2 linked regions of the Bdellovibrio bacteriovorus genome follow. The protein of the gene in region 1 binds, or shares a complex with, the protein of each later gene. Links are inferred from orthologs where the notes say so. Each region holds a gene or a part of one and is shown in the gene's direction. Other genes may lie near its edges. The genes, in order: nusB and rpsJ.

The links.
Region 2: the proteins of nusB (region 1) and rpsJ are in contact, whole or in part, in a solved structure (PDB 3D3B), measured with the Escherichia coli proteins. The link is inferred for Bdellovibrio bacteriovorus from one-to-one orthologs.

Annotation. Positions count from the first base shown.
Region 1 is NZ_CP020946.1:2,745,848-2,761,570, forward strand. Bases 7,020-9,989 are described here. They hold nusB (transcription antitermination factor NusB), read left to right. Parts: upstream 7,020-8,285; coding sequence 8,286-8,693; downstream 8,694-9,989. Other genes in these bases: B9G79_RS13160 (hypothetical protein), read right to left, coding at 7,020-7,615; nrdR (transcriptional regulator NrdR), read left to right, coding at 7,763-8,347; B9G79_RS13175 (hypothetical protein), read left to right, coding at 8,693-9,145; B9G79_RS13180 (GTP cyclohydrolase), read left to right, coding at 9,225-9,779; B9G79_RS13185 (pyruvate, water dikinase regulatory protein), read left to right, coding at 9,779-9,989. Outside these bases: hisS (histidine--tRNA ligase), read left to right, coding at 40-1,290; B9G79_RS13130 (hypothetical protein), read right to left, coding at 1,375-1,992; lgt (prolipoprotein diacylglyceryl transferase), read right to left, coding at 2,409-3,467; B9G79_RS13140 (hypothetical protein), read left to right, coding at 3,551-4,306; B9G79_RS13145 (hypothetical protein), read right to left, coding at 4,351-5,091; B9G79_RS13150 (hypothetical protein), read right to left, coding at 5,191-5,739; B9G79_RS13155 (RsmB/NOP family class I SAM-dependent RNA methyltransferase), read right to left, coding at 5,802-6,989; more of B9G79_RS13160, read right to left, coding at 6,986-7,019; more of B9G79_RS13185, read left to right, coding at 9,990-10,624; B9G79_RS13190 (hypothetical protein), read left to right, coding at 10,698-11,933; B9G79_RS13195 (hypothetical protein), read right to left, coding at 11,930-12,319; B9G79_RS13200 (hypothetical protein), read right to left, coding at 12,319-13,311; B9G79_RS13205 (hypothetical protein), read right to left, coding at 13,392-13,823; B9G79_RS13210 (hypothetical protein), read left to right, coding at 14,008-14,463; B9G79_RS13215 (hypothetical protein), read right to left, coding at 14,472-14,840; B9G79_RS13220 (hypothetical protein), read right to left, coding at 14,837-15,723. UniProt on the Escherichia coli protein: Part of the processive rRNA transcription and antitermination complex (rrnTAC). The complex forms an RNA-chaperone ring around the RNA exit tunnel of RNA polymerase (RNAP).
Region 2 is NZ_CP020946.1:902,988-915,947, forward strand. The notes cover bases 2,140-4,954. They hold rpsJ (30S ribosomal protein S10), read left to right. Parts: upstream 2,140-3,295; coding sequence 3,296-3,613; downstream 3,614-4,954. Other genes in these bases: fusA (elongation factor G), read left to right, coding at 2,140-3,088; rplC (50S ribosomal protein L3), read left to right, coding at 3,623-4,285; rplD (50S ribosomal protein L4), read left to right, coding at 4,287-4,916; rplW (50S ribosomal protein L23), read left to right, coding at 4,916-4,954. In the rest of the region: rpsL (30S ribosomal protein S12), read left to right, coding at 115-489; rpsG (30S ribosomal protein S7), read left to right, coding at 500-973; more of fusA, read left to right, coding at 983-2,139; more of rplW, read left to right, coding at 4,955-5,194; rplB (50S ribosomal protein L2), read left to right, coding at 5,197-6,015; rpsS (30S ribosomal protein S19), read left to right, coding at 6,025-6,312; rplV (50S ribosomal protein L22), read left to right, coding at 6,325-6,657; rpsC (30S ribosomal protein S3), read left to right, coding at 6,660-7,325; rplP (50S ribosomal protein L16), read left to right, coding at 7,312-7,719; rpmC (50S ribosomal protein L29), read left to right, coding at 7,724-7,915; rpsQ (30S ribosomal protein S17), read left to right, coding at 7,925-8,194; rplN (50S ribosomal protein L14), read left to right, coding at 8,204-8,572; rplE (50S ribosomal protein L5), read left to right, coding at 8,584-9,123; rpsN (30S ribosomal protein S14), read left to right, coding at 9,134-9,439; rpsH (30S ribosomal protein S8), read left to right, coding at 9,450-9,839; rplF (50S ribosomal protein L6), read left to right, coding at 9,847-10,389; and 5 more genes. UniProt on the Escherichia coli protein: Involved in the binding of tRNA to the ribosomes. Part of the processive rRNA transcription and antitermination complex (rrnTAC). The complex forms an RNA-chaperone ring around the RNA exit tunnel of RNA polymerase (RNAP).

The DNA of each region.
Region 1 (15,723 bases):
GATATAACGATGTTTTGTAGTCAAAAAAGGGCCAATTCCATGAGCAACAAAATCCAACGCGTCCGCGGCACTCGAGACCTGCTTCCTGAAGACAGCATTCTTTTCCGTTTTGTCGAAGAATCAGCCTATGAAAAGGCACTTTTGTACGGATACGGAGAGATCGAAACCCCTATTTTCGAGTTTTCTGACGTTTTTCACCGCACTTTGGGCGAAACTTCCGACGTTGTGAATAAAGAGACTTATGATTTTACAGATCGTGGAGGCGAAAGTCTGACGCTCAGACCCGAGGGCACTGCGGGTGTGGCTCGCGCTTTTATTTCAGAAGGCATGATGCAGAATCTTCCACTGAAGTTCTATTATTCCGGCCCGATGTTTCGTTATGAGCGACCACAAAAAGGACGATATCGCCAATTTTACCAATTGGGCGCAGAGTGTTTAGGTTATGAATCCCCATTGGCGGATGTGGAAACCATCTCTTTGGCGTGGGATCTGCTGAAAAAAATCGGCATCTCTGACGACTGCACCTTGGAAATCAACACCCTGGGCGATGCGGAAAGCCGTGCGGCTTACCGCGATACTTTGGTGAACTACTTCACCGCCCATAAAGATCAGCTTTCTGAAGACAGCAAAATGCGTCTGGAGAAAAACCCGCTGCGCATTCTGGATTCCAAAGACGAAGGCGACAAAAAGCTGAATGCCAATGCACCAAAACTTGAACAATCCTTGAATCAGACCTCCCAGGACTTCTTCAAGAAGGTCATCGCGGGCATCGAAAAGCTGGGCATCCCGTACAAGATTAATGATCATCTAGTTCGTGGACTTGATTATTATTGCCACACTGTCTTTGAATTCACGACCACCAAGCTGGGGGCTCAGGGCACCGTGCTTGCGGGAGGGCGTTATGACGGCTTGATTGAAACCATGGGCGGACCGAAAACTCCGGGCGTGGGCTGGGCTGCCGGCATCGACCGTTTGGCTGATCTGACCCCGAAAGAACTGGCGACAAAAAAGGAAGTCATCATCGCCGTAGTTGGTGCTGACGAACAGGGCGAGGACGAAAGCGTGAAAGTCGCTCATGAAATGCGCGTGCGTGGCTTTAAGACGGAAAACTTCCTGTCGGGCAAAATGGGCAAGAAGATGCAAAAAGCCAACAAACTGGGTGCTCACTATGCCTTGATTTTGGGCGGCAACGAAGTGACCAATAAAACGGTCACAGTGAAGAACTTCACGACGGGCGAACAAAAAGAAATCACCCGCGCAGAACTTCAGACCTACCCGTTTTCAATCTAATTTTTCAGACGTGATTTAAAAACAAAAAACCCGCTTCGAAAGAGCGGGTTTTGTTTTTCAGAAATGACCTGGCAGAACAAAAAACTATTGGATATTACGCAGCTTGAATTCCATTTTCGGGAAGACAATCCCGCCGCCAAAGCCCAGCTTCACCGCGACGTGAAACAGATCATTCACTCGGTTTTGCGCCGGCAGCCAAGAGCCCTCAAGGCCCAGGAAAGCCTCGGCCACGACCCCGACGCCACGGCCATAAACCGCACCATTGAGCTCGCTTAAAGAAACCCCGCTTGGAATAAAGCTGAACATCCACTTGTAAGCGACCTCAAACTTCAGGCCGCCGTTTTTGAAATCACAAAGATACAAACCCGGAACACGCACAACTTCATCCGTGCCCGGCACCAGGAAAGCCGCATCAAAAGCCCACACGTCGTGATCCACAAACAGACCGACATTCATGCCGTGAGCATACAGATAACCCTTAATAGGAATTTTATCTCCCGGCTGCACATTGAACTGATTTTGCAAAGTAACAACCAGTTGATCGATCTGCTCTTGATTCAAACGAGTGTTCTTTTTCAAAGACTCCACCAGAACCTCTCGCGACATCCCGGCATCTTTGTCAAAATCCAAAGCCCACGCCGTAGCCGATCCCAGCGAAAGACAACCCAACAACAACGCGGACAGAGCAAGTCTGAAGATCATGGCCTTTTCTCCTGTTGGGAAAAGGCTACCGCTTATTTGAAAAAATCAGTAACAAAAAATTTGGAGTGCAGCCACCCCACCCTCAACATGCAAACCGTCCTGTACCCCTACAAAATAAACGCACCGCTTCGGAAAAAGTAAGCAGGTACCTTTTCCGCCAACGCAGAGCTTCTGCAAAAGTAAGCAGGTACCTTTTAAGCAGGTACCTTTTAGATAAGCCGGTATGAGGGGGAATGGTTGGGGGCTTTGCAGCCTCCAACCGAGTTCCGCAGCGCTAAGAAAAGCCTGCGATGGCAATCAGAAAACAAAAAAGCCACCCATAAGGCGGCCTTCACAAAACAAACAGAGCGCGAGGACTGTCCGAGCGTTGGAGGCTGCAAAGCCCCCAGCCATTCCCCCGGGCGTACCGGCGCGATCTATTTACGGTTCAACTTAATGGAGTGCCCTCTCTGCCAGCCCGGAATTTTCAGGGAGGCAGCGCGAGTCCATACGACCATCAGGATCAAGCCGACAACGAACATGGCAACGCTCAGCCACTGCCCTCGGGTCAGACCCAAAGCCTGGAATCCGATGTGAGCATCTGGCATACGGAAGTGTTCATCAACAACACGAACCACCGCATAGATCAGCACGAAACAAGCGGCGATAAAGCCCGGCTTGCGTGGTTTTCTCCATAGGAAGAACAAGAACATAAAGATCAGCAGACCTTCACCGAAGGCTGCGAACAACTGAGACGGATAGCGCGGAGTCAACAAAGGTGCAATCGCCTCTTTGGCTGCAGTGTTGCCGTCTTGGATGGATTCAATCACTTTGTTCAAAGTAGAATATAGCTGCTCACGAGCTGTCAGATCGAAGCGGAACTTATCTACAAGTTCCAGCCACTGCTCACGACCCACGCCGACTTTTTCAACAACCGGAACAAGCTCCGTCAGTTTCGCGGCTTCCTGACCTGGCCAGGAAACGATGTCTTGAGGAAACTTCACCGCCAGCGGATACGTCGGATCGCAAGGACGACCGACAAGTTCACCGTTGATGAAGTTGGCGATACGACCAAAGAACACACCGATCGGACCGGTTACCGCGACCAGATCGAGCAAGTACAAAGAGTTCACAGAATACTTGCGCGCATACAGTAAGCACGCAATCACGATCCCGATGATACCACCGTGACTTGCCATGCCGCCTTCGTTGACAGCAAGCACACCCCAGTACGGGAATTCAGATTTGAACTTCATGAAAAGATCCGGGCCATAGAAAAGCACATACCCCAGACGACCGCCCACCAAAGTACCGATGGCTGCATAAGTGATAAAATCGCCGACCATTTGGACAGACAAACCCGCACGTTGTCTTTTTGCCAGCCAAGTGATCAGGATGTAGGCGCAGATAAAGCCCATCATGTAAGAGAGGCCGTACCAACGGACTCCGAAATCACCGGAAATTCTTAAAGCAAATGGATCGAAATCATGAACCACAGACGCATCCTTCTTTGAGACATACAAGGGTCTCGATAAGAGAATTTTTGGACCTTATGGTAATAAAGCGAGAAAATGGGGGTATGTCCAGATTTTCGTCTCTACTTCTACTGTGCATTATTTTGACCGCGAGTCTGTCTCAGGCTCAATCCGGCAGTCGCTGGGGCAGCGGTATTGATTTCACCAAACGCGCCACCGCCCGCGAAGGCAGCCGGTGGTCTCTTTCTGAGTGGCTCGAAATGAAGAACCGCAACCGCATGATGGATATGTGGCTGTCGGTGAACTCTCCGTCGCCCTACGAGTTTTCACTCGCTGCCTCGTACAACTCGTTCAAAACCGAGGACCCCGACAACACGTCCGTGAGCGATTCTCATGTGTCGTACATGGGTGAGCTTTCCGCCTATGCCCAGTTCGTCGGGCTGACCGCGGAATATGAAAACAACAGCGAAGAGGAGTTCAACGACCTGACCGGCATGCTGAACATCCGCGTTCTGGGAAATTCGATCCAGAACACCTCGCTAACCCTGCACTACGGACTGCGCACCCGCGAGGCCGATCAACGGCTGTCGCAGCAGTTTGGCCAGGTGTCGCTGCAGGTATATTTGACCAAGTATTTTGGAATTGACGGGAAATATCGCTATTACCTTCCCACCTCCACGGATGAATTGGGAGATGTCGAAGGCAATCGCACCGAAGCCGGGCTTTTTATAGACTTTAAAGCCGTACGGATCTTCGGAAACTGGTACAAGGAGAGCCAGAAAACAAAAATCCCTGCTGCTGCCGATGACACAGTCACCGATCGCACAGGGATCAGGTCAGGACTTAAGATCTTCTTCTAGAGAAGACAAAAGGCCCGGTTTTGCCGGGCCTTTTTTTATTTAAACTACTCGAGTTCGATCAGTTTGTTTTCGCCGCTTACGAAGTAAGACTCTGTCGCTTGCTCGTGAGCCATTGGAGAAGTCACTTTCCACTCCATGTTCATTTGCATACCAGCTACAGGATCACGCTTGGAGCCTGTGTTGAACACAGACGGGATGACTGCGTTAGCATCGAAGTTGAAGCCCCATGCAACAGACAGGTTCGCTGGCATGAAGGTCGCGTTAGTGATGTATTTACCAACACCATCAGCAGAACCACCTGCAGTGTAAGTCACGCGGTAAGAGAAATCGACAACAGACATACCGAAGCCGTTTTCATAAGTTACGTTGTAAACTTTGGACTGAGGAATGTTCCAGCCAGCAAGGTCAGACCAGCAAGTCAAACCAGCAGGAAGAGCATTTGCAGTGTCCAATTTCACGTTAACAACAGATTTACCTGCGTTGATAACTGCGAAGATTTTTTTACCGATGTTGATGATTTGATCCACGATCAATTCGATCGCGTTCAGTGGGTTCACGTCATTAGCGATAGCTGGCTCGCCAGTGAACTTCACGCGCAATGGGCGCTGAGAGTTGCAATCCTGAGAAAGACCGTTTGCACCTTTTGCATACGTTTCCATCTGTGGATATTGAGCAGTTACGTCGCGAACGATAACTCTCTTGATTTCGAAGTAAGCTTTGTCAGTAGCGAATGCGGATGACGCCATACCCAGTGTCAACGCAGCTGCGATAATAGAACGAATCATTTGGACCCCCTTGTTTCGTTGGCAGGGGTCATATCAAGGCAAATACGAGCTTTCAAATGAAAAAGCCCCGATGCTGACTATTTAACCTTTCGCAAGGCGTCACCATTCTTTGGTGAGCGTAAGCATTGGGAAAATCCAGGATTTCGAGTTGGACGAGTTGGTTTCAGTGCCGTCGACGGTCTTCTTTGTATAATTTGCCAGGTAATAGTTCAAAGACGCCCCGATATGGAAGCCCTCTTTGAACTCGGGCATGACCCCGAACTGAAACCACATGCTGGTCCCCGTCCACCTTTCAGCCTCGCCATCGTTGGAGAAAGTCCCGGTGCTCAGGATATTGTAAGCCATGCTGACACTGTAAAGTTCGTTGCGCCCAAACTGCCACTTCACGTAAGGGCCGGTATCGGTCGAGGCAAAATCGATCGTCACGTCATCTTTGTCGGTGTGGGAAATTCCAGAGTAGTTCCACCCGCCCCAGATGTGTTTTTTCAGACTGAACAGCAGGCCGATGTTATAGAAGTATTTGGCGGAGGTTCGGGTTTCGTCGGTGGTCAGATTGTCTGACATGTAGGTGCCACCCAGCTCCAGCAAAAAGCCGGCATGGGCATTCATGGAAAACAGCACTAAGAGGACCACCAATAGTTTCTTCACAGAATCTTTATCGGCGTGTTTACTTAGGACCCCGAGGCCAGCCGAGGTCCAGTTGCAGAATATTAATTCCTTTTCAAAAGCGCAGCGTAGAAGCCATCATAGCCTTCTTTATCCGGGCGCACATGAATCTGCTTGAGCAAAGTCCAGTCCTTGCCATGTTCGGCCAGGAACTTTTCAACCTGCTTTTCGTTTTCACTCGGCAACAGGCTGCAGGTCGCATAGACCATCTGCCCGCCTTTTTTGGTCATGTTGCAGTAGGTGCTTAAAATCTCGTACTGCAAGCCATGCAGACGGTCGATCTCTTCGTTGCTCAGTTTCCATTTGGTGTCAGGATTACGGCGCAAAACGCCCATTCCCGAACAAGGCACATCCAGAAGGACGCGGTCCGCGGTGTCGTACAGGCGCTTGATCACTTTGTTGGAGTCAATCAAACGCGTTTCGATCACATCGACCCCGTCACGGCGGGCACGGACTTTCAGCTCTTTCAATTTCCATTCATGAATATCCAGGGAAATGATCTTGCCCTTGTTCTTCATCATGGAAGCCATGTGCAAGCTCTTGCCGCCAGCACCGGCACAGGCGTCGATCACGCGGTGACCCGGCTCAATGCCCAACAATGGCGCAACCATCTGGGAAGCGGCATCCTGAACCTCGAACAGACCCTGTTTGAAGGATTCGGTGATAAACACGTTTTTACGTTCCACCAGACGAAGAGCGTTTGGCAGATCCGGAGAAACTTTCGTGGCGTTGATGCCGTCTTTTTCCAAAGTTTTGATCAGCTCATCCGGCGTGGTTTTCAAAGTATTGGTGCGCAGGAACACTTCCGCGGGCTTGTTCAAAGCGCGCATCGCATCCTTCCACTCTTCACCCAACTCTTTGGTGCCACGCTCGTGCATCCAGTCTGGAATGGACTGAGCAATCGCGAACGACGACACGTTCTTTTCACGGGCGATGACTTCTTTCGGATCAAGACCGTCAAGCTCTTCCCAGTCAGGAAGTTCGTTTCCGCCGCGCACCCAGTACGCGCCCCACACTTTCCAAAGATCGTTGTCATCAGCAAGATGGGACAGCAGACGCTCCCAGCGCACGATTTCGTAAACAGATTCAGCAAAGAAACGGCGGTCGCGGGAACCCCAGCGGGTGTTGGCCTTCAAATGGCGCTGGATGACTTTGTCGGCATAGAAACCCTGTTCAAAGATTTCATCCAGAGCGGTGACGATTTCAGATACGAGATGCTTGTGAATTTTCAAAATGTAAACACCAGGCCAGTGGCCAAAAAGGTTCCGTTGAACTGCCCAGAGGACAGAATAAGAAGGTGGTTTTTTAAACCAGCTTCAATGAAGAATCCAGTGTTTTCAAAGATATTGAAGAATCGTGCCCCGGCGACAACCTGATAATCCAGGGACAGTGCAGATTTTCCAGAGGCCTGTTTAAAGAACACTCCCAAACCGGCACCCGCGCCAAAATACAGCGGGAAACGTGAGGTCGCATCCGGGAACATGATCATCGGAACAAACGCCAGTTTATTCGGAGTTTCGCCACCCAGGTCGTATTCGGAGTAATCAATTCTCAGCAGCATGTCCATGGAGTTGTACCACTCGCCCACCCGGTAAGTGACGCCGAACTGATTTTTCCCCACGTCATCTTCCTGACCGTTCTTGCCCCAGTCATAGGATTGCGACGCCATGTAACGGCCAAAATGCAAAGCCAGATAGTGATCCGACGGACCGCCTCCGGTGTTGAAGGAGGACGATGCCGTGTCACGGGGCTGGAAGTACTTCGCAGCGGCCTCGCGGCCCACCACGGGCTGGGAGTCTTGGGCTGTGGCAATGGAGCTTAAAAACAAGGGCAAAATCAACGATAGAAAAGTCTTCACACGCACCTCAATTCTGGCTTCTATTCTATTCAGTTTTCCCTCTGGCGAGGAAGTTGTTGACGCGCTAGGTCGTTAACACTAGACCCATTGACTCAAGACAGGCGCCTCCCTAATCTCCGGCTAGCTTTTTGGACGGGACTAAAGACTATGAAATGCCCTTTTTGCGGACATGCTGATGACAGAGTTTTGGATACCCGAGTGCAGAAGGACGGAAGCATCCGCCGCCGTCGTGAGTGCCTCGAGTGCAAAGCCCGTTTCTCGACTGTAGAAACGATCATGCTGGCGTTCCCGTTCATCATCAAAAAAGACGGCCGCCGCGAACCGTTCAGCAAAGAAAAAATTCTCAAAGGTCTTCAGGCCTCCTGTCAAAAGCGTCCTGTCAGTCTGGCGCAGATCGATGCGGTGGTTGAAAAAATCTCTGCCTGGGTGATCAATCGTGGTGAATCCGAGATCTCTTCCCGTCTGATCGGGAAAAAGGTCATGGCTGAACTAAAACAACTGGATGACGTTGCCTATATTCGCTTTGCAAGTGTATACAGAACCTTCAAAGACGTTCAGGAATTTGTGGAGACTCTGGAAGACGCCGAACTTCTTGATTTTGTCGATGCAAGTAATCCACAATTAAGCCTCACGGCCATGACATTTGTTGAAAGCGAGAAAAGTACGAACCATGAAACTGACAGCAAGACGCCAAGCCCGCGAACTCGCCCTCCAGGTCCTCTTTCAAACTGAGTTTGCTCCGCAGATCAGCTACCAAACATTCCTAGAGGTGTTTGAGCAGAGTCTTGACCCCGAAGTGATCACTTATGCTGATCTTCTCGTGACCGGTGTGAAATCCAACAAAGAAAAGATTGATTCCAAGATTCAGGCGTCCAGCGCCCACTGGAAAGTGGAACGCATGGCGACCATCGACCGCAACATCCTGCGCATTGCCGTTTACGAAATGCGTTTTGCGGCAGATCCGATCAAAGAAAACATCGTCATCAATGAAGCGGTGGAAATCGCCAAAAAATACGGAACTTCCGATTCTGGCAGCTTCGTTAACGGACTTCTAGATCAAGTCGGCAAGGCTCACTAATGGCTCTTAGCGTACTTTCCCAGGCCAGCGCTCTAAACCCGGGTTCCGACCTGTGGATTGTGCCTGATCTGGAAAAGTCGCCGTGGACCGCGAAGCTGGATTGGTACCTGAACTTTCAGGTGTGCAAATCCTCGCGCCACCAGTCCCCGGCACTGCCTGAGTTCTTGGGCAGTGTATTGGAACAGACCGAACTGAACAAACCCGCGATCCCTGCGGTGTCTGATCAGCCGCTGATGATCGCCTCGGACAAACTTCTGCCCAACAAATGGGTCGTGATCCTTCCCTGGAACGAAGACCTTACCCAGTGGACCGCCGAAATCTTCCGCATCTGGAAGAATCTGAACAAACCCACTTTGCGCATTTTCATGCCACCTGGACAAAGTACCGGGAACCTGCAGATCGCCTGGCAGACCCACCACCCGGTTCAGGAATTCACAGTCGTCCTTGATTAAACAAACGTTTCTCCCCACAATTAAATAAACCGCCAGCACCAACATCATCATTTGGCGGAGCATCTTAGTGGGAGCGTTCATGGAGAAATTTTCGCAGTCTTTGGTGTCAACAATCACAAACCTTCAGAAACGACTTGAGTCTGTTCTGGAAAATGATTTTGAAGCCAAGGTGGAAGCGTCAGAGCGCCATGCGCACTTTGAACCTTCCCGCGATCTGTCTTTGGTGCGCGGCCTTTCTTTGGGTCTGCCGGAAGATCATATTGATCGTGCGATTGTGGTGTTCTCGCGTCTGGCCTTGTTGTTTGATGCCGGCGTTATGCTGGAAAATCACGACGGTCAGTGGAAAGCGCAGGCTTATTTCCATAAAGGTGCGACTCACCTTTTGAAAAACAACTCCAAGTCCTTTGTTAAAATCCCTCAGATGAATCTATTGTCAGTGCTTTCCACGGCGTCCCAGCCGATGCTGGAAAAACTGCAGTTACAGCATCTGGATCCGGACAATAAAACGTCCTGCCTTTTGATCAAAGCCAGCCCTGACTTTGCCTTTATTCTTTTCTCGGGCATGGCCGACCTGTGGCTGAAAGAACATGTCGAAAACGTGCGTCGCGCCCTGATCAACGGACTTGCTGACTGATGGACGGCGACAACAAAACCTACACCATCTATATCCTTTCTGACAGCACGGGTGAAACCGCCGCAACGATGATCCGGGCGGCTTTGGTTCAATACACCACCAAAGACGTTAACATCATCCGCTGTAAAAACGTGCGCACCGAAACCCAGGCCGAGGCCGTCATCGAAGAATGCTTCGAGCGCCGTGGAATGCTGGCCTACACCGTTGCCAGCCAGGGCCTGCGCGCCAAGATCCGCGAAATGGCTTCCGGCAAAGGCATTCCCTACTTTGACCTTCTGGGCCCGCTGCTTTCCACCTTGGACACTTTCTTTGGTCAGCATTCCGAAGACACCGTGGGTGCCTTGCGTGCGGTCGATGAAAGATACTTCAAACGCATTGAAGCCATCGAATACACCGTCAAACACGATGACGGCAAAACCTTTGCCGAACTGGACAAGGCTGACATCGTTCTTGTCGGAATTTCCCGCACCAGTAAAACGCCGCTTTCCATCTTCCTGTCCCACAAGGGCTGGAAGGTCGCAAACGTCCCGCTGGTATTGGACACTCCCCTGCCGGAAGAATTGTTCAAGATCGATCAGCGCCGCATTGTGGGTTTGATCATCGATATGGATTCCCTGCAAAGAATCCGCAAAAGCCGCTTGGAAAAATTCGGTCAGGATCCGGGTGGTTCTTACGCTTCAATGTCTCATATCGCCAAAGAAATCGAATACGCTGAAAAGATCTTTAAGGTGAATCGCCGCTGGCCGGTCTTCAACGTCACCGAACGTGCGTTGGAAGAAACAGCCAGTGAGATCGTGCGAATCATCGCCGCCCGTCTGGGCCTTCCTGACAGCGTTATCTTTTAATACGACGGCCGGGCTGCCTTGGCCCCGTCGGCCTGCTGCCGTCAACTCCGCGACACGCCGTCCGGGCTCTGCCGTGGCCCGCGCTTCCGCGCGGGTGCGCGCCGTCGTGGCGCCCACGGAGGTCGCTGCGTTGCTGGCAGCTGTCCGCCGGGTCCAAGACATCCCAGCCTCGCTCGGGTTAATACGCCTTCTCTCGACCTTTGCGCCAAAACTAAGAAGAGCCTGTGGCATAGCAATTGTATCTCTGTTTATACAGAGGTTGCCTATGAGATCATCTGCTCTTAAATTCTTTATGCCTTTCCTTTCCTGTCTAGTGTCTGTACAGGTACAGGCGCAAAGTGTTGAGTCGGACTTTATGGCGAATCAATGTCCCGGGATCTCTTCCTTTTCCTCAGTGAATTTATGGCAAGACGGTAATGATTTATCTGTCTCATCTTGCGGGTTCGCGCAAAAGCTGGCTGGTGTTGTCGATTCGATTTCTGATTGGGCTCCCGTCTCTGAGAAAATCATGCTGTCATTAAAGCATTCTGCCAGCGGGGCTTCCTATGATGGTGTGAAAGTACTTTCAGCCGCAGAGTTTCTTTACATTGAAGGCTCAAACCACAAAGAAAAACATCTGCGCAATGAACAGGGCAATCTAACGACCTTTGCACACGAATACGGTCACGTAATCCTAACTGACTGGCTGACTCGCGACATTCCTGAATTCAAAGCCATCCGCGAAGGCATCGCTTCACCCATGATCGCAAACCAAAAAGTCTACTTCCTCGCAAATCAACGGGGCTTGATTGAAAAGCGCATCATTGCAGCACCCACCCCGTCCCACCAAGAGCGCCTTCTGAAAAAGAAACAGGACATCGAACGCCAGTTGGCGCAAGCCTACTTTGAAGGGGGTGAATTTTCTGCGGAACAAAACCGCATACTGAATTTGCTTGCGCCCTATCACGAACTTTTTGCTGACGTGGTGGCCGTGCTTTATGCCGAAGACCCCCAAGCCATGCGCAAGGCCGTGGAACTTCCCAGCAGCTCTGACAAAGATATCTATATGGCTGAAGCCCGTGATTTCACCATCAGACACTCCCACGAGCATTGGAATGACTCCACCCCGCACTACAGGCTTTCACCAGTTCGCAGCAGGCTGTTTGCAGGCCATTGGATCAAGGGATATTCGTCGACAGAAAAACGTGAATATCTTGAAAAAGTCTATAACCTATTGCGCGACGATATACTGTCTCGCTGGCATCAAGAAACGCCCTCAGTTCAAGACGCTAACAAAACGCTGATCGAAAAGATCAATTCAAGGCTTTAAAATTTGAACTTGATGGTTTGGATTTTGGCGGCGCTGTTTTCTTTTACAAAGACGACATAGCCGTGGGATTCTTTTTTCAGACCCGTCAGTTTCATACAGTAAGAGGTTTCGCGGGATTGCAGACGCATGGGTTGTACCGGCGCATTTTCTTCGCATTCGCCTATGTCAGAAAAAGAAATTCCCTGATCCAGGAATCGAATCAGAGCGGCCTTTTCCGGCGCAGACAGCTTTTCTGAAAGCTCGGTGTTGGCGCAGCGTAAAAGATCGGACTCGTTAACTCTGAGCTTTTCGCAGGCACGGAAAATCTTCCATGTTTGGCGGGCTTGGAGCAGGTCGACTTTCTCCGCTGCCGACCAGGCCAGGGACATCAACAACAGATAAATCATTACTGTGCCCCTTTCTTTTGTTTTTCACCGAAAAGTTTAAACAACAGATAGTCCCCACCACCCGACATCGCCGCCTGGGCGGTATCAATGACATCTTTAGTGGTCATCGGCGAGGCTTTTTCAATTTGGGAAGTTCCTGTACCGCGACACTTCGGATGCAGCAGCAAGGCGGCTTTGTCCGCATGGACTTTTTTGGCCGTTTCGCAGGCATTTGCATCCACCGGGCAATTCATATTCCATTTTTTTGTGACCGCGGTGATACGGTCATGAATTTCCTGGGTGGCGAAGCTGCTGCAATTGATGGTTTCATCCATCGCCGGTTCAAAGTAATTGGCCAGATCAAATTCGCGGTTTTGCACAAACTTTCCGTCTTTGCACACGATCAAGGGCGGAGCTCCATCAAACAGATCACGCCAGAAATAAAGGCCTTTATAGTTGGCCATCAGATCGGCATAGGATTTCACACCGGGACGCTGCAACCCCCACGTCGCATTTTCCTGCATGATCCCAACTTCCAGCGCCTTTTTCACTTTGTCAGCCGGGAGCTTCGGATCCTGCCCGACCATGTCCCAATACATGGAACCGTGAGAAAAGAAGTGATCGATCTTATCAAACCCCACAAAAAAGATTTGACCCTTCACTTGTACTTTGGCGCTTTGGGAAAAGTAAAGCTGCGTGTACGGCTTGCCGGATCCATAAGGGACCTCGGTGTGAACTTTCGGCCCCGCCTGCGGCACATTGAAATACAACGCTTTGGTGATTTGTGGAAGGTTGCGATCCAGATCGTCTTCCAGATATTTCAAAAATCTTTTGCGATCACAGGATTTGCTGCTGTAGTTGTAATTATCAAGTGCCATCGTCAACAGAGCGTTCACCACGCGGTTGATTTCAGCATTGGCCACCACCGCATTCTTGTCACGACGGGCGGAAAAGTTGTCAGGCTCTCCAGCAAAGACATTCCAGGAAAATAAGAAGACTAAAAAAAATGCCATTGGTTTTATTATCCAATGGCATCGTCATTTTGCCCAGTTTGTTGAAAGGCCCTAAACAGAATCAGACCTTGGTACTACGGCTAGGGCTGCTGGCCACGCTTTCCGGCCCACAGTTCAATTCCTTCAGGGGACAAAATCAGATTGAAGCGGTCCTCCATAGAGCTTTCAAAGGCCATCTCAAAGGACTGTGGGAACTCCTTCGTCGCCACAAAAGCCTTCACGCTGCGGCCTTGGATTTTCACGATCTCAGACGGCAGGAAACGGATGGTGCAAGTGGCTCTGACATCTTCGCGGGCGCACTCGATTTTTACACTTTCATCGGCACTCAGCCAGCGATAGCGGCCCTCAGCTCCCACGGCATCCATGAACTGCTGGATTCGCCCGTAAGCGCCACGCTCGTTCAGCAGAACGCCGACCTTTTCTGCGCGATGAAACACCGCCACCGAGTCCGCCGCGGCCTGGGCCCCTGCTCCTGCCAATAACATCAAAATCACAACCATCAATGCCTTCATACAGAGTCCTTTCATTTAGGTGACCTTACAGATCCACCTGAGGAATACGAGAAAAATCACTGAACCACATAAAAACCCGTCAGACACCATAGAATGCCCCGTCACAATCCTGACAGTTATGGTAATTTTGCCTATCAAGCCCCCACCGCTTTACACCGGCCCCTGGCTTCTTTATGTTCGGCCCATGCTTAGATATTTGATTTTATTGCTTTTGTTTACACCCACGATCGCTCAGGCCACCTGTGTGCCCAGCGATAATTCCTGTGAATTTTATGCCTGCAAAGAGCGCGAACACGCCTGTGGTAAAAAAGGATACTGGCAAGACTTCGGCTACCCCTACTGTGAGAAGTTCTTAGTGGACGAAGAACGGTTCTCTGCCCGTTCTCAGATCTGGCTTCAGGATGTGCGCTATTGTCTGCAGGAACGGGTCCAAGAGGTTTCTGAAGGCACAAGCTGCAAAAACCTTCATACGCAAGCGATGGACAGTCACGTCAGTTGTTATGTCGACACCGGCTTTTGCGATCTGACCTATATGGAGCAAGTCCGAATCTATTGGTATCTCAAGGGGGCTTTGCGCAGCAAGGACACCTGGCGCGAGGCTTATCTGCTGAAGCAGGCCTGTGCCAACAGATTCAACTAGGCTGAAGCTTACTCTGCCCGTCGCTCCCAGATAAACGACAGATCCTCTTCCCCCATCAGAACTTTCAGATACAAGCGACCGTTCATCTCCCGAAGGACGGTCCAGCTTTCAAAGCCCAAACGCATGTCAGAATCCTGAGAACACCAGGGTGCATTGTCAGGATGAACTTCAACCACCTTCTGATAAAGCTGATCCTGACTCAATGAGTACTGAGCCCGTCTTTCACAAAACCCCTGCTCCCCTTCGCGCCAGTAGCGCAAGGTGTTTTCAGTGTTAGAACTGAAGTGATAGACGATCTGCAACGCCGGATTCGGCGGCGGCAACTCTTGCCCCTGATACAGAAGACCCACAAAAATCCAAATTCCCAGCAGGCTCATAACCATCCTCGCTTGGAAAGAATCCCATTCACTTTTCGCGCGTCCTCCATCGACAGACCTTCAGCACAAACCTCTTTCAATGTGCCGCCAAAATCAGCGAAGTCACTGCCTGGCACCAGGCGATTCAAAACCGCCATGGAAAAATCCAGGCCCTTTTTAAAACCCAGTTGCTCAGAGATTTCCCACAAGGTGCCGCTGACAATTCCGGAATCGTGATACAATCCCCCATTTCGGTCCGCCACCGTAAGATCATTCAAGACGGTCCGGCGAAAAGGGGCTTTCTTGTAAGAGGCTTCGCCCATACGGGGACTTCCCAGTTGCATAGCTGTGAAATAGTCGGCAAAGCCCTCGTTCAGGGATCCACCTTCCCCTTCAAAGGGAAGTTTCGCCAGCACATCAATCACCGCGTGAGCACTTTCATGCACTACAATGGACGGATCGCGCGGAATGTTCTGATAGAATTCCCCGTCGCCCTGGCCCAAACGAATTTTCCCCTGGTAATAGAAGGCCGAATTGGTTTTTTCAGGATAGCCCACAAACACTTCGGCCTGCACCTGAAACGGCATTTTGAATCCCAAACGGTTTTGAAACCAGTTGAACGATTCATTCAAATATACAAACGCCTGCGCTTGATCAAAGCGATGGTCCTGCGTTGAAAACTTCAACGGACCTGCCACTTTGTCGATCTTGTCGGGGGCCTGCGAACTTACATACACCCAATGATTGGCCAGAGTGGGTTCCAGATAAAGACCTTTTAAGGGAACCTCTTGCACAGATCCCAACAAGGGGCCGCGCGGATACACCCAGGCGCTGGTATCAATAAACTGAGAACCCGCAGGCCTGATAGAGCGTACTTCCAGATTTTGATTCAACTTCAGTGTCC
Region 2 (12,960 bases), 1.8 Mb from region 1 along the record:
ACGCCGCTTTTCATGGATAAATGTAATTTTAACAACAAAGTCTTGACCTGGGCGTCACCGAAATGTAAGTTCCAGCGTCCAGAACCGCATAATTGTTTTTAAGGGGTATATAAAGTGCCAACAATTAATCAGCTCATCAAAAGTGAGCGTACTGTTCAAAAAAACCAAACAAAATCACCAGCTTTGGACTCTTGTCCTCAGCGTCGCGGTGTTTGTACACGTGTTTATACTACGACTCCAAAGAAGCCGAACTCCGCTCTTCGTAAAGTAGCAAAAGTTCGTCTTTCCAATGGCTTCGAAGTTATCTCTTACATCCCTGGTATCGGCCATAACCTTCAAGAGCACTCCGTTGTACTAATCCGCGGTGGTCGTGTGAAGGACTTGCCGGGTGTTCGTTACCACATCGTTCGTGGGGTATTGGACCTTCAAGGTGTAAACGGTCGTCTGCGCGCCCGTTCTAAATACGGTACTAAGAGACCTAAGAAATAAGGATTGAGAGATGTCACGTCGTAAAAAGACCTTTAAAAGAGAAATCATTCCAGATCCGGTTTTCAAGGATCTAGTAATCGCTAAGTTCATCAATAAAATGATGATCCAAGGTAGAAAAGCAACTTCTCAAAAGTTGTTCTACGGTGCTTTGAAAGAGCTTGAAGGTAAAGTTCAAGGTGAAGAGCCTTTGGCAGTCTTCAAAAAAGCTCTTGAGAACGTTAAACCTTCTATCGAAGTTCGCTCCCGCCGTGTAGGTGGTGCTACTTACCAAGTTCCAGTAGATGTTCGTCCATCCCGTCGTTTGGCTTTGGCTATGCGTTGGTTGGTTGAGTACTCTCGCGAGCGCGGTGAGAAAGACATGGCGAAACGTTTGGCTGGCGAATTCTTGGACGCGTACAATAATAGAGGAAATGCTATTAAGAAGAAAGACGACGTTCACAGAATGGCTGAATCCAACAAGGCATTCTCTCACTACAATTGGTAATCTGTTCAGATGTCAGCTAAAGATCCTAAAGTTGTAGCTGATCTCAAGTACACTCGTAATATCGGCATCATGGCTCACATCGATGCCGGTAAGACGACCACCACCGAACGCATTCTTTACTATACAGGTAAAAGTCATAAAATCGGCGAGGTCCATGATGGTGATGCCACCATGGACTGGATGGTTCAAGAGCAAGAGCGCGGTATCACTATCACCTCTGCTGCGACCATGGCGTTCTGGAAAGATCACAGAATCAACATCATCGATACTCCGGGCCACGTTGACTTCACGATTGAAGTTGAGCGTTCCTTGCGTGTATTGGATGGCGCGATCGCTGTTTTCGACGGTGTGAATGGGGTTGAACCTCAGTCCGAAACCGTCTGGAAACAAGCCGACAAATATAAAGTTCCCCGCATTTGCTTCGTAAATAAAATGGACCGTGTTGGTGCTGACTTCGTGATGTCTTTCGGGACGATCAAGGAAAAGCTGAACGCGAACCCAATCCCAGTGCAGGTACCAATCGGCATGGAAGACACCTTCCGTGGTGTTGTCGATCTTTTGGAAAACCGCGCTTACATGTGGGATCAGTCCGGAATGGGTGACCATTTCGAAGTTACCGATGTTCCCAATGACATGAAAGAGGAAGTAAACCGCTTCCGCACTGAAGTCGTTGAGAAGATCGTTGAATTTGAAGACGAACTTCTTGAGAAATATCTCAATGGAGAAGAAGTCACCGTGCCAGAGCTTAAACGGGCTTTGCGCAAAGGGACTCTTGAGCTGAAAGCCTTCCCGGTATTCTGTGGAGCCGCTTTCAAAAACAAAGGCGTTCAGCCTTTGTTGGATGGGGTCATTGACTACCTTCCGTCGCCTCTGGAGGTGCCTGCAATTGTGGGTCACGATCCTGAGCGTCCTGATAAAGAAATCATCTGTAAAACTGAATTCGATGCTCACGCGGCTGCATTGGCGTTTAAAATTGCCAATGATCCGTTTGCCGGCACTTTGACTTATATCCGTGTTTATTCCGGTGAGGTGAAGGTCGGGGAGCAGCTTTTGAATCCGCGCACTCAGAAAAAAGAGCGCATCCAGAAGTTGGTGAAAATGCATGCGAATTCCCGTGAAGAAATCAACAGCCTGAAGGCGGGTGATATCGGCGCGGTTATCGGTCTTAAGTTCACAGGCACAGGGGATACTCTGTGCGAAAGCTCTCATGCTGTGGTTCTTGAGGCGATCACATTCCCAGAGCCGGTTATTTCCGTGGCGGTGGAAGCGAAGTCTTCTGCGGACCAGGAAAAGATGTTGGCTGGCCTGGCTAAACTTGAAAAAGAAGATCCATCCTGCCGTCTGCGCACGGATCCGGAAACGGGGCAAATCCTGCTTTCTGGCATGGGTGAATTGCATTTGGAAATTCTTGTGGATCGTTTGCTTCGTGAGCATAAGATCCAGGCCAATGTGGGTAAGCCGCAGGTTTCCTATCGTGAAACCATCACGGCGGCAGCCAAGGCGGAACACGTCTACGAACGTGAGATCGCTGGCGAAGCTCACTTTGCCAAAGTCTCCCTTTCCATCGAGCCTATTTCTCAGGCGGATGGCATCCAGTTCATCAGTAAAGTGGCTGTGTCTAAAGAATTTACAGCCCCGATGTTGAAGGCCGTTGAATCGGGCTTCCGTGAGGCTTCCGAGGTCGGTCCTTTGGCAAGCTGTTCGATGCTGGGTATTAAGGGGACCTTAAATTCGATTGAAGTTCGTCCGGATTCATCCAGCGAGATGGCCTTTAAAGCGGCTGCTTCCCTGGCATTCCGGGACGCAGTTAAGGCAGCCTCTGTAGAGCTTTTGGAGCCTATCTTTAAGCTTGAGGTGACTTGCCCGGATGACTTCGTAGGAAACATCGTGGGTGATCTGAATTCCCGTCGTGGAAAGATTCTCACAATGAATGTGAAGCAGGGTGGTGGGCAGGTTATTTCGGCCGAAGCCCCTCTGGCGAGTCTGTTTGGTTATGCTACGGATGTCCGCAGTTTGAGCCAAGGCAGAGCCAGCTTCAGTATGGAATTTTTGGAATATGCCATTGTGCCTGCGAAGGTAAAAACGGACATTCTCCATAAAATGGGAAGATATTAAAAAAAATAATATTTCCCTTTGACATTAGATTTCAAAGTGCGCATACTCGCGCACTCATAGCGTCTATATCTACAAAAAACCCCCCGCGTTGAAGGCGATTCAGGCCGCAAGGGCTAATTCGGGGCAAGTTTTCGATGGGATCAGGACGTTGATTGTTAACAAATTTGCTAGTAATTACGATACTTTATAAAAGAGAAGAGTGTCCATATGCAAAGTCAGAAGATTAGAATCAGATTGAAGGCATTCGATCATAAACTGCTTGACCAGTCGACGAAAGAAATCGTTGAGACTGCTCGTCGTACAGGCGCTAAAGTTGCGGGTCCAATTCCCTTGCCTACTCGCATCAACCGCTACACTGTATTGCGTTCTCCGCACGTAGATAAAAAATCTCGTGAACAATTCGAAGTGAGAACTCACAAGCGTATGCTCGATATTTTAGAACCAACTCAACAGACAGTAGATCAGCTTATGAAGCTGGATCTTTCTGCTGGTGTAGATGTTGAAATCAAACTTTCTGCGGTTTAGAGGTAAGACGTGAGCGAAACTACAGAAACTCAAAATACTGCAGGTCTTAAATTGAACGGCCTGTTTGCCTTCAAAGAAGGTATGGCTACTATCTATAACGAGAACGGCGAAGCTGTTCCTGTTACTGTTCTTCGTTACGAGCCTTGGTTTGTTTCTCAAATCAAAACTAACGAAGCAGATGGTTACGAAGCTATTCAGGTAGCTTGCCACCCTAAAAAAGCTAAAAACTCCAACAAAGCAGAAAAAGGTCACCTTGAAAAAGCTGGCTTCGAAAATGGCGCTCAGTTCGTAAAAGAACTTCGTCAAGCTGCTCCAGAAGGTACTGTTGTTGGCGCGCAAATCTCTATCGACAGCTTGGCTAAAGGTGATTTCGTAAAAATCACTTCCAAGTCTAAAGGTAAAGGTTTCGCCGGTTCCGTGAAGCGTTGGGGCTTCGCAGGTGGTCCTGCATCCCACGGTTCTAAATTCCACCGTCGTCCGGGTTCTTCTGGTAACAGAACATGGCCAGGTCGCGTAATGCCGGGTAAGAAATTCCCAGGTCATTTGGGTGCTGAAACTGTCACTGTTAAGAACGTAGAAGTTGTTCAGATCATCGCTGAAGAAAACGTTCTGATGGTAAAAGGGCCAGTTCCAGGTGCTAGAAACACTTTGGTTAAGTTGGTGAGAGAATAGTATGGCTACAGTAAATGTATTGAACTGGAAAAAAGAAAAAGTTGGCTCCGTTGAGCTTGCTGCTGACGTGTTCGAAACTCCTGTTAAAAAGGAAGTTCTTCACACAGTAGTTCAATGGCAATTGGCGGCTCGTCGTCAAGGCACTCACATGACTAAGACCAAAGGTCTTGTGTCTGGTGGTGGTAAAAAGCCGTTTAAACAAAAAGGTACTGGTGGAGCTCGTCAAGGTTCCAGCCGTTCTATCTTGATGCCTGGTGGTGGTACCGCTTTCGGTCCTCAACCTCGCAGCTACGCTTTCGTTCTGCCTAAAAAAGTTCGTCGTTTGGGTCTGAGCATGGCACTTTCTCACCTTCAAAAAGAAGGCAAACTGTTCATCGTGGACAGCATGGCTTCTGAAGGTAAAACTGCTGAGCTTAACAAACGTTTGCAAGCTTTCGGTTTGAAAAAAGCTGTATTGGTTGACTCTGTAGTTGATGACAAATTCAACCGTGCTTCCAAGAATCTTCCAACATTCAAATACTTCCCAGTTGAAGGTTTGAACGTGTTTGATCTATTGAAGTACGACGCTGCTGTTATCACTAAAGATTCTGTGGCTAAAATCGTAGATCGTTGTTCATTGGAGAAGGCGTAATGAAACAAGTAATTAAAGCCCCTCTCATTACTGAGAAAAATACTTATCACAACGCTGCTGGCGTATACGTTTTCGAAGTGGACCTGAAGTCCTCTAAAACTGACGTTAAAGCTGCTGTTGAGAAAAACTTTAAAGTTAAAGTTGATAGCGTTAGAACTAGCGTCTGCCGCGGTCACTCTAAGCAAACTAAATTCGGTCTAACCAAGGTCGCTTACTGGAAGAAAGCTTACGTTAAGCTTGCTGAAGGTGAGAAGATCGCTCTTTTTGAGGGAGTATAAAGATGGGTATTAAAACATTTGCCCCACGCTCTCATGGTCGCAGAGGAATGACTGGTTTCGATTTCAAAGAAATCACTAAGACTACTCCAGAGAAGTCTTTGCTAGCTCCTCTTAAGAAACAAGCTGCGCGTAACAATCACGGTCAAATCACTATTCGTCACCAAGGTGGCGGTCATAAGAGAAAATACCGTTTGGTTGATTTCAAGCGTAACAAACTTGAAGTATCCGCAAAAGTTATCGCGATCGAGTACGATCCGAACAGAACTTGCCGTATTGCTCTGATCTCCTACGTTGATGGTGCTAAGGCTTATATCCTTGCTCCAGTAGGTTTGAATGTTGGCGATACTGTTATCTCTTCTGATAAAGCCGATATCAAACCAGGTAACTCCCTGACTTTGGGTGCTATCCCTGTTGGTACTGTTATTCACAATATCGAATTGCGTCCAGGCAAAGGTGGTCAAATCTGCCGTGGTGCTGGTGCAAGCGCGACTCTTGCTGGTAAAGGCGACAAGTACTGCCAAGTACGTATGCCATCTGGTGAGTTGAAACAAGTGTTGACAGTTTGCCGTGCTTCTATCGGTCAAGTTGGTAACACTGACAATGAAAACATCAATCTAGGTAAAGCAGGTCGCTCTCGTTGGAGAGGTATCCGTCCTTCTGTACGTGGTATGCACATGAATCCAGTTGATCACCCACTCGGTGGTGGTGAAGGCGTTGGTAAAGGGCATCACCCAGTAACTCCTTGGGGTCAACCTTGTAAGGGGTTCAAAACTAGAAACAATAAGAGAACCAACTCTTCAATCATCAAGAGACGTAAGTAGGAGTAAAAGGTGGCACGCTCAATTAAAAAAGGTCCATTCGTCGATACTCATGTTCAGAAGAAAATCGACAATGCACTTGAGAAAAATGATAAAAAAGTTATTAAAACTTGGTCTCGCCGCTCAACAATTCTTCCAGAGACAATTGGACTGACATTCGCAGTTCATAACGGAAGAAAGTTCGTTCCTGTGTACATCACAGAGAACATGATTGGTCACAAACTCGGTGAGTTTGCTCCAACCAGAACTTTCCATGGTCACGCTGAGAAGAAAGCCGCTGCTCCTGCTGCGAAGAAGTAATAGAGGTTTATTATGGAAGTTAAAGCAAGCTTGAAATATGCAAGAGTTGGCGCTCAGAAAGCAAGATTGGTTGCTGACCTGGTTCGCGGTAAAGACGTGAACGAGGCAGTTAAAACCCTTACTTTCCTGAACAAAAAAACTGCAGGTATGGTAAAAAAGCTAATCGAATCAGCTGTTGCCAATGCTGAATACAAAAAGGTTATGGATGTAGACAGCCTTTATGTTAAAGCTATCTGGGTTGATCAAGGTCCAGTTCTTAAAAGATTCCGTCCTCGTGCACAAGGTCGCGCGTTCGGTGTTCGTAAGAAGACCAGCCACATTAACGTAGTACTCGAGGAGAAATAGTCGTGGGTCAGAAGGTTAATCCAATTGGTCTAAGAGTCGGTGTTATCAGAACTTGGGATTCTCGCTGGTATGCGAAGGGTCAACAATATTTTGAAAATCTCCACGAAGACATCCGTTTGAGAAAGTTCCTTAAGGACAAACTTAAGAACGCGGGTGTTGCGAAAATTGAAATGGAACGTGCTGCGAAGAAGATTAAAATCATCATCTCCACAGCTCGCCCAGGTGTTGTTATTGGTAAAAAAGGTAGTGGTATTGACGCTCTTAAAGCGGAAGTTCAAAAACTTACACCCAACGAAGTTTTCCTGAGCATCCAAGAAGTGCGCAAACCAGACCTCGATGCTCAGCTCGTTGCTGAGAGCATTGCTCAACAACTTGAGAAACGTATCTCTTGGAGAAGAGCTCTTAAAAAATCTATTGCAGCTGCGATCAAAGGCGGCGTGAGAGGTATCAAGATCCGTGTTTCCGGTCGTCTTGATGGTGCAGAGATTGCCCGTTCTGAGTGGTACAATGAGAAGAGCGTTCCTCTTCATACATTGCGCGCTGATATCGACTACGGTACAGCAGAAGCTCTAACAGCATACGGTATCATCGGCCTGAAAGTATGGATCTATAAAGGCGATATCTTATCTGCTCGCGAAGTTGAGGAGGCAGGTCGTGTTAAGTCCTAAAAGAGTAAAATGGCGTAAACAATTTGTAGGCCGCGCTACTGGTTTTGCAGTAAGAGGCGCTAACCTTGATTTCGGAGACTACGGTCTTCAGGCAATCGAGGAAGGTCGTCTGACTGCTCGTCAGTTGGAAGCTGGTCGTATCGCTATCTCCCGTTCTGTTAAGCGTGGTGGTAAAATCTGGTGCCGTGTGTTCCCGAACATCCCGGTAACTAAAAAGCCTGCTGAAACTCGTATGGGTAGCGGTAAAGGTAACCCGGAACTATGGGTTGCTCGTGTTCTTCCTGGAAAAGTTCTTTTCGAAATGAACGGTGTGACTCGTGAGCAAGCTAAAGAAGCTTTCGAACGTGCAGCTCACAAACTTCCTTTCAAAACTCGTTTCTTGGTAAGGGAGTAGTTGTATGAAGTTTGTAGAGATCAAAGATCTTTCTGTAGCTGAATTGAAAAAGAAAAGAGCAGCTCTTTCTGAAGAGTTGTTCCAGGCGCGTATCAAGAATTCCATTGGGCAGCTTTCTAACCCAGTGCAAATCCGCGGTCTTCGCCGTGACATCGCTAAAATCAACACAGCGATTGTAAAAAAAGTGGCGAGATAGAGGTAGGACATGACTGAAACTAATTCTAGAGGACGTAAAATTGAAGTCGTAGGTGAAGTTATCAGTGACAAGATGGATAAAACCATCTCTGTCCTCATCTACCGCATGGTTAAACATGCCAAGTACGGTAAGTATGTTAAGAAGACATCTGTTTTCAAGGCTCATGACGAAAAGAACCAAGCTAAAGTTGGTGACATCGTTAAGATCCGTGAAACTCGTCCTCTGAGCAAAACTAAACGTTGGGCTTTGGCTGAAGTCGTAGAAACGGCAAAGGCGTAGGAGACTGTTATGATTCAAATGCAAACCAGACTGAATGTAGCAGACAACTCCGGCGCAAAAGAAGTTATGTGCGTTAAGGTTCTTGGTGGTTCTAAACGTCGTGTAGCATCCATCGGTGATGTTATCGTTGTTTCCATCAAAGAAGCTCTGCCAAATGCAAAAGTAAAAAAAGGTGACGTGGCGAAAGCCGTAGTTGTTAGAACTGTTGCTAAACTTCGTCGTCCAGACGGATCTTACATCCGCTTCGATGACAACTCTGCAGTTCTTATCAATGCGTCTAAAGAACCAATCGGAACACGTATCTTTGGCCCAGTTGCCAGAGAGTTGAGAGCAAAGTCTTTCGTTAAGATCGTATCTTTGGCTCCGGAAGTTCTATAAGGGGTGATGAGATGAATCGCTTACATACAAGATATAATAAAGAGATCGCTCCCGCTCTGAAGAACCAATTGGGAGTTAAAAACGTGATGCAAGTACCTCGCCTGGAGAAAATCACTCTGAGCGTGTGCTTGAGCGAAGCTGTTCAGAATCCAAAAATCTTGAACACTGTGGTTGATGAAATCACAGCGATCACTGGACAAAAAGCTGTTATCACTAAAGCAAAGAAAGCTATCTCCAACTTTAAGTTGCGTGCTGGCATCCCATTGGGTGTTCGCGTGACTTTGAGAAGAGAAAAAATGTGGTCCTTCATGGATCGTTTGAACACGCTGGCACTACCTCGCGTACGTGACTTCCGTGGCTTGCCTAACAAAGGTTTCGACGGTCGTGGTAACTACAACATGGGCTTGAAAGAGCAGATCGTGTTCCCTGAGATCAACTACGATAAAGTAGACAAGACTCGTGGTATGAACATCACTATCTGTACAACTGCGAAGAACGATACTGAAGGCAGAGCGTTGCTTGAAGCGCTTGGTATGCCTTTCAGAAAATAAGAGGTGTCACTTGGCTCGTAAAGCAAGCATTGAAAAAAATAATAAAAGAAAAGCTCTTGCTGCTAAGTATGGTCAATACAGAGCAGAATTGAGAGCTAAAGCTGTTGATATGAAGCTTTCTGACGAAGAAAGAGCAACTGCACGCACTAAGCTGCAAGCTCTTCCTCGTGACACAAACCCAAACCGCACAATCACACGTTGTGAAATTTCTGGTCGCCCTCGTGGTAACTACAGAAAATTCGGTTTGTCTCGTATTGCGTTCAGACAATTGGCCCTTGACGGTAAATTGCCTGGCGTAACGAAAGCCAGCTGGTAAGAGGTTCAGAATGGATACAATTTCTCAGTTCCTTACAATGATCAGAAACGCTGGAGCAGCAAAACACGAAAAAGTGGATATGCCTGCTTCTAAAGTGAGAGCTGGTATTGCTCAGATCTTGGTAAACGAAGGCTTCATCAGAAGCTTTAAAGTTGCTAAAGACAGCAAACAAGGCATCATGCGTGTTTATTTGAAGTATGACGAAGCTGGTGGCCACGCGATCAATAATATTGACCGTGTTAGCCGTCCTGGCCGTCGCGTTTATGTTAAATCTGACAAGATTCCAACTGTTCGTTCTGGTATGGGCATGTCCATCATCAGCACAAGCAAAGGAATCATGAGCGGTAAGCAAGCTACAGAGCAAAAACTCGGTGGCGAATTGCTTGCGACACTTTGGTAGGTGAATCATGTCTCGTATTGGAAAAGCACCCGTTGTTTTTGATAACACAGTACAAGTGAGCGTTACACCTGCTAACGAAGTAGTCGTTAAAGGTGCGAAAAGCTCTTTGAAAATCGGTATGAAACCAAATGTTTCCGCGAAAATCGACGGCAACAAAGTGGTTTTGACTCCGAACGATGAAACTAAAGAAAGCCGCGCGATGCACGGTCTTTACAGAGCACTTATCCAGAACGCAGTTACTGGCGTTACTAAGGGCTTCACTAAAGGTCTGGAGCTTCAAGGGGTTGGATATCGTGCAAACGTTGCAGGTAAAAAGTTGGAGCTTTCTTTGGGCTTCTCTCACCCTGTAATCTTCGATATCCCAGAAGGTATTGAAATTAAAGTTGATAAGCAAACACAGTTGACTATCACTGGTCCAAGTAAAGAGCTTGTTGGTCAAGTTGCGGCGAAAATCCGCTCCTTCCGTCCACCAGAGCCATACCTGGGCAAAGGTGTTCGTTACACTGGTGAGCAGATCAGACGTAAAGCCGGTAAGTCTGCTGGTAAATAATTGAGGTAAAGTATGAAATTGAAATTTAGTAAGCATACAAGCGAAAGAAAAGTAAATCGCCTCAAGAAGAAGATCAGAATCCGCAAGACTGTTAAAGGGACTGCGGAAAGACCTCGTCTTTGCGTATTCAGAAGCGGTAAGCATGTTTACGCTCAAATCATCAATGACGTAGACGGCAACACTCTAGTGGCTGTTTCTTCTCTTGGTAAAGAGGATAAATCCGGTATCGAAATGGCGAAACTTGTTGGTATCGAAGCAGCTAAAGCAGCTACTGCGAAAAACATCAAAGACGTTGTTTTCGACAGAAACGGTTACCTCTATCATGGACGTGTTAAATCTCTTGCTGACGGCGCTCGTGAGGGCGGCCTGAATTTCTAAGGAGTGATGTGTGGAGAAAGTTCAAGCTCAAGCAGCTGAATTAGAAGAGCGTGTAGTCGCGATCAACCGTGTAACAAAAGTTGTTAAGGGTGGTCGTCGCTTCTCTTTCGCAGCTCTAGTAGTTGTGGGTAACAAAGCTGGTGATGTTGGATTCGGTTCCGGCAAAGCTGGTGAAGTTCCAGAAGCAATCGGTAAAGCAAGCAGATCCGCTAAAAAATCTGCTAAATCTGTAGCTTTGAAGGAAGGTCGTACGATCCCTCACGAAGTTATCGGTAGATTTGGTGCAGCTAAGGTTATCATGAAGCCAGCTGCTCCAGGTACTGGTGTCATCGCGGGTGGTGCGGTACGTGCCGTTCTTGAATCTGTAGGTGTAAAAGACATTCTTACTAAGTGTGTTGGTACTCGTAACCCGCACAACGCTGTAAGAGCAACAATCGACGGCTTGAAGCAGTTGAAACAACAGCTTTAATTCGCGGACTGGTGGCAAAAATGGCTAAAACATTCGTAGTAACTTTGAAAAGATCAACTATCAAATGCACGCAGGATCAAAAGGACGCAGTTCGCGTTCTTGGTCTTAAGAAACTTCACCAAACTGTTGAAGTGAAAGATTCTGCTGCGGCACGTGGTAATATCATGAAAGTTCAACATCTTCTTGATGTTGAAGTTAAGGGGTAATCATGAGCTTGCTTAAAACATTGGCACCTAAGGCAGGATCCAAGCATGCTCCAAAAAGAATCGGTCGTGGTATCGGTTCTGGCATGGGCGGCACTTCTACCAAAGGTCACAAGGGTCAATTGGCTCGCACAGGCGGGACAGTGCGTCGTGGCTTCGAGGGTGGTCAAACACCTATGCACCGTCGTCTTCCTAAGTTTGGTTTCAGCAACGTAGCTTTCGCAAACAACTTTGAGATTGTAAACGTTGGCCAACTTGCTAAATTTTCTGGAGAAGTCACTCCTGAATCTCTACACGCTGCTGGACTTATTTCCAAAGGCGCTGTTAAGATTTTGGGAAATGGCGAGCTTAAAACAGCTTTGACTGTAAAAGCTCATAAATTCTCAGAAAGCGCTAAGAAAGCTATTGAAGCTGCTGGCGGCAAAGTCGAGGTAATTAAGTAGTGTCTGCAATTGAGAGCATCGCAAAAAATTCTGATCTTCGTAAGCGCATCTTGTTCACATTGGCCCTTTTGGCCATCTACAGAATTGGTGTACACGTTCCGACTCCTGGAGTAGACGGATCTGCGGTGCTCTCTTTTTTCCAGGCTCAAAGCCGTGGAATTTTTGGCCTATTTAATACCTTCACAGGTGGAGCTCTTTCCCAGTTCAGTATCTTTGCACTGGGAATCATGCCTTACATCTCCTCTTCCATCATCTTCCAACTTTTGACTTCTGCGATCCCGTATCTGGAAGCTCTTAAGAAAGAAGGGGAGCAAGGTCGTCGTAAAATCAACCAGTACACTCGTTATGCGACGGTGGCTTTGGCGATTATCCAAGGTTACGGTATCAGCACGTGGTTGATGAACTCCACAAGCCCGGATGGACATCCTTTGGTGATCGCTCCAACTGTGGCATTCCTTCCATTCCAAATCATGACTATCATCACATTGACAGCAGGTACCTGCTTTATCATGTGGTTGGGTGAGCAGATCACAGAGCGTGGTATCGGTAACGGTACTTCACTGATCATCTTCACTGGTATCGCTGCTGCGATCCCTGGTGGTGCTCAACAGCTTTGGGAGCTTGTTCGCACAGGCGAAATGCGTTTTGCATTGGTTCTTTTGTTGGTTGCCTTTATGGTGGCGATCATCGCAGCCGTTATCTATATGGAAGTGGCTCAGCGTAGAATCACAGTTCAGTACTCTCAAAGACAGGGCGGTGGCGGCATGCAATCCATGCAGACTCCGACCTCTCATCTTCCTATCAAACTTAATATCTCTGGTGTGATCCCGCCAATCTTCGCGAGCTCTTTGTTGATGTTCCCGGCGACAATGGCTCAATTCGTGAACACGCCTTGGTTGAAGGCCCTTCAGGATTCTTTGAATCCTTCCGGTACCATCTTCAACATCATGTTCGTGGCTTTGATTGTCTTCTTCTCCTTCTTCTACACAGAGATCGTATTCAATCCGAACGACGTGGCAGACAACCTGAAAAAATACGGTGGTTTCGTTCCTGGCGTTCGTGCTGGTAAATCCACTGC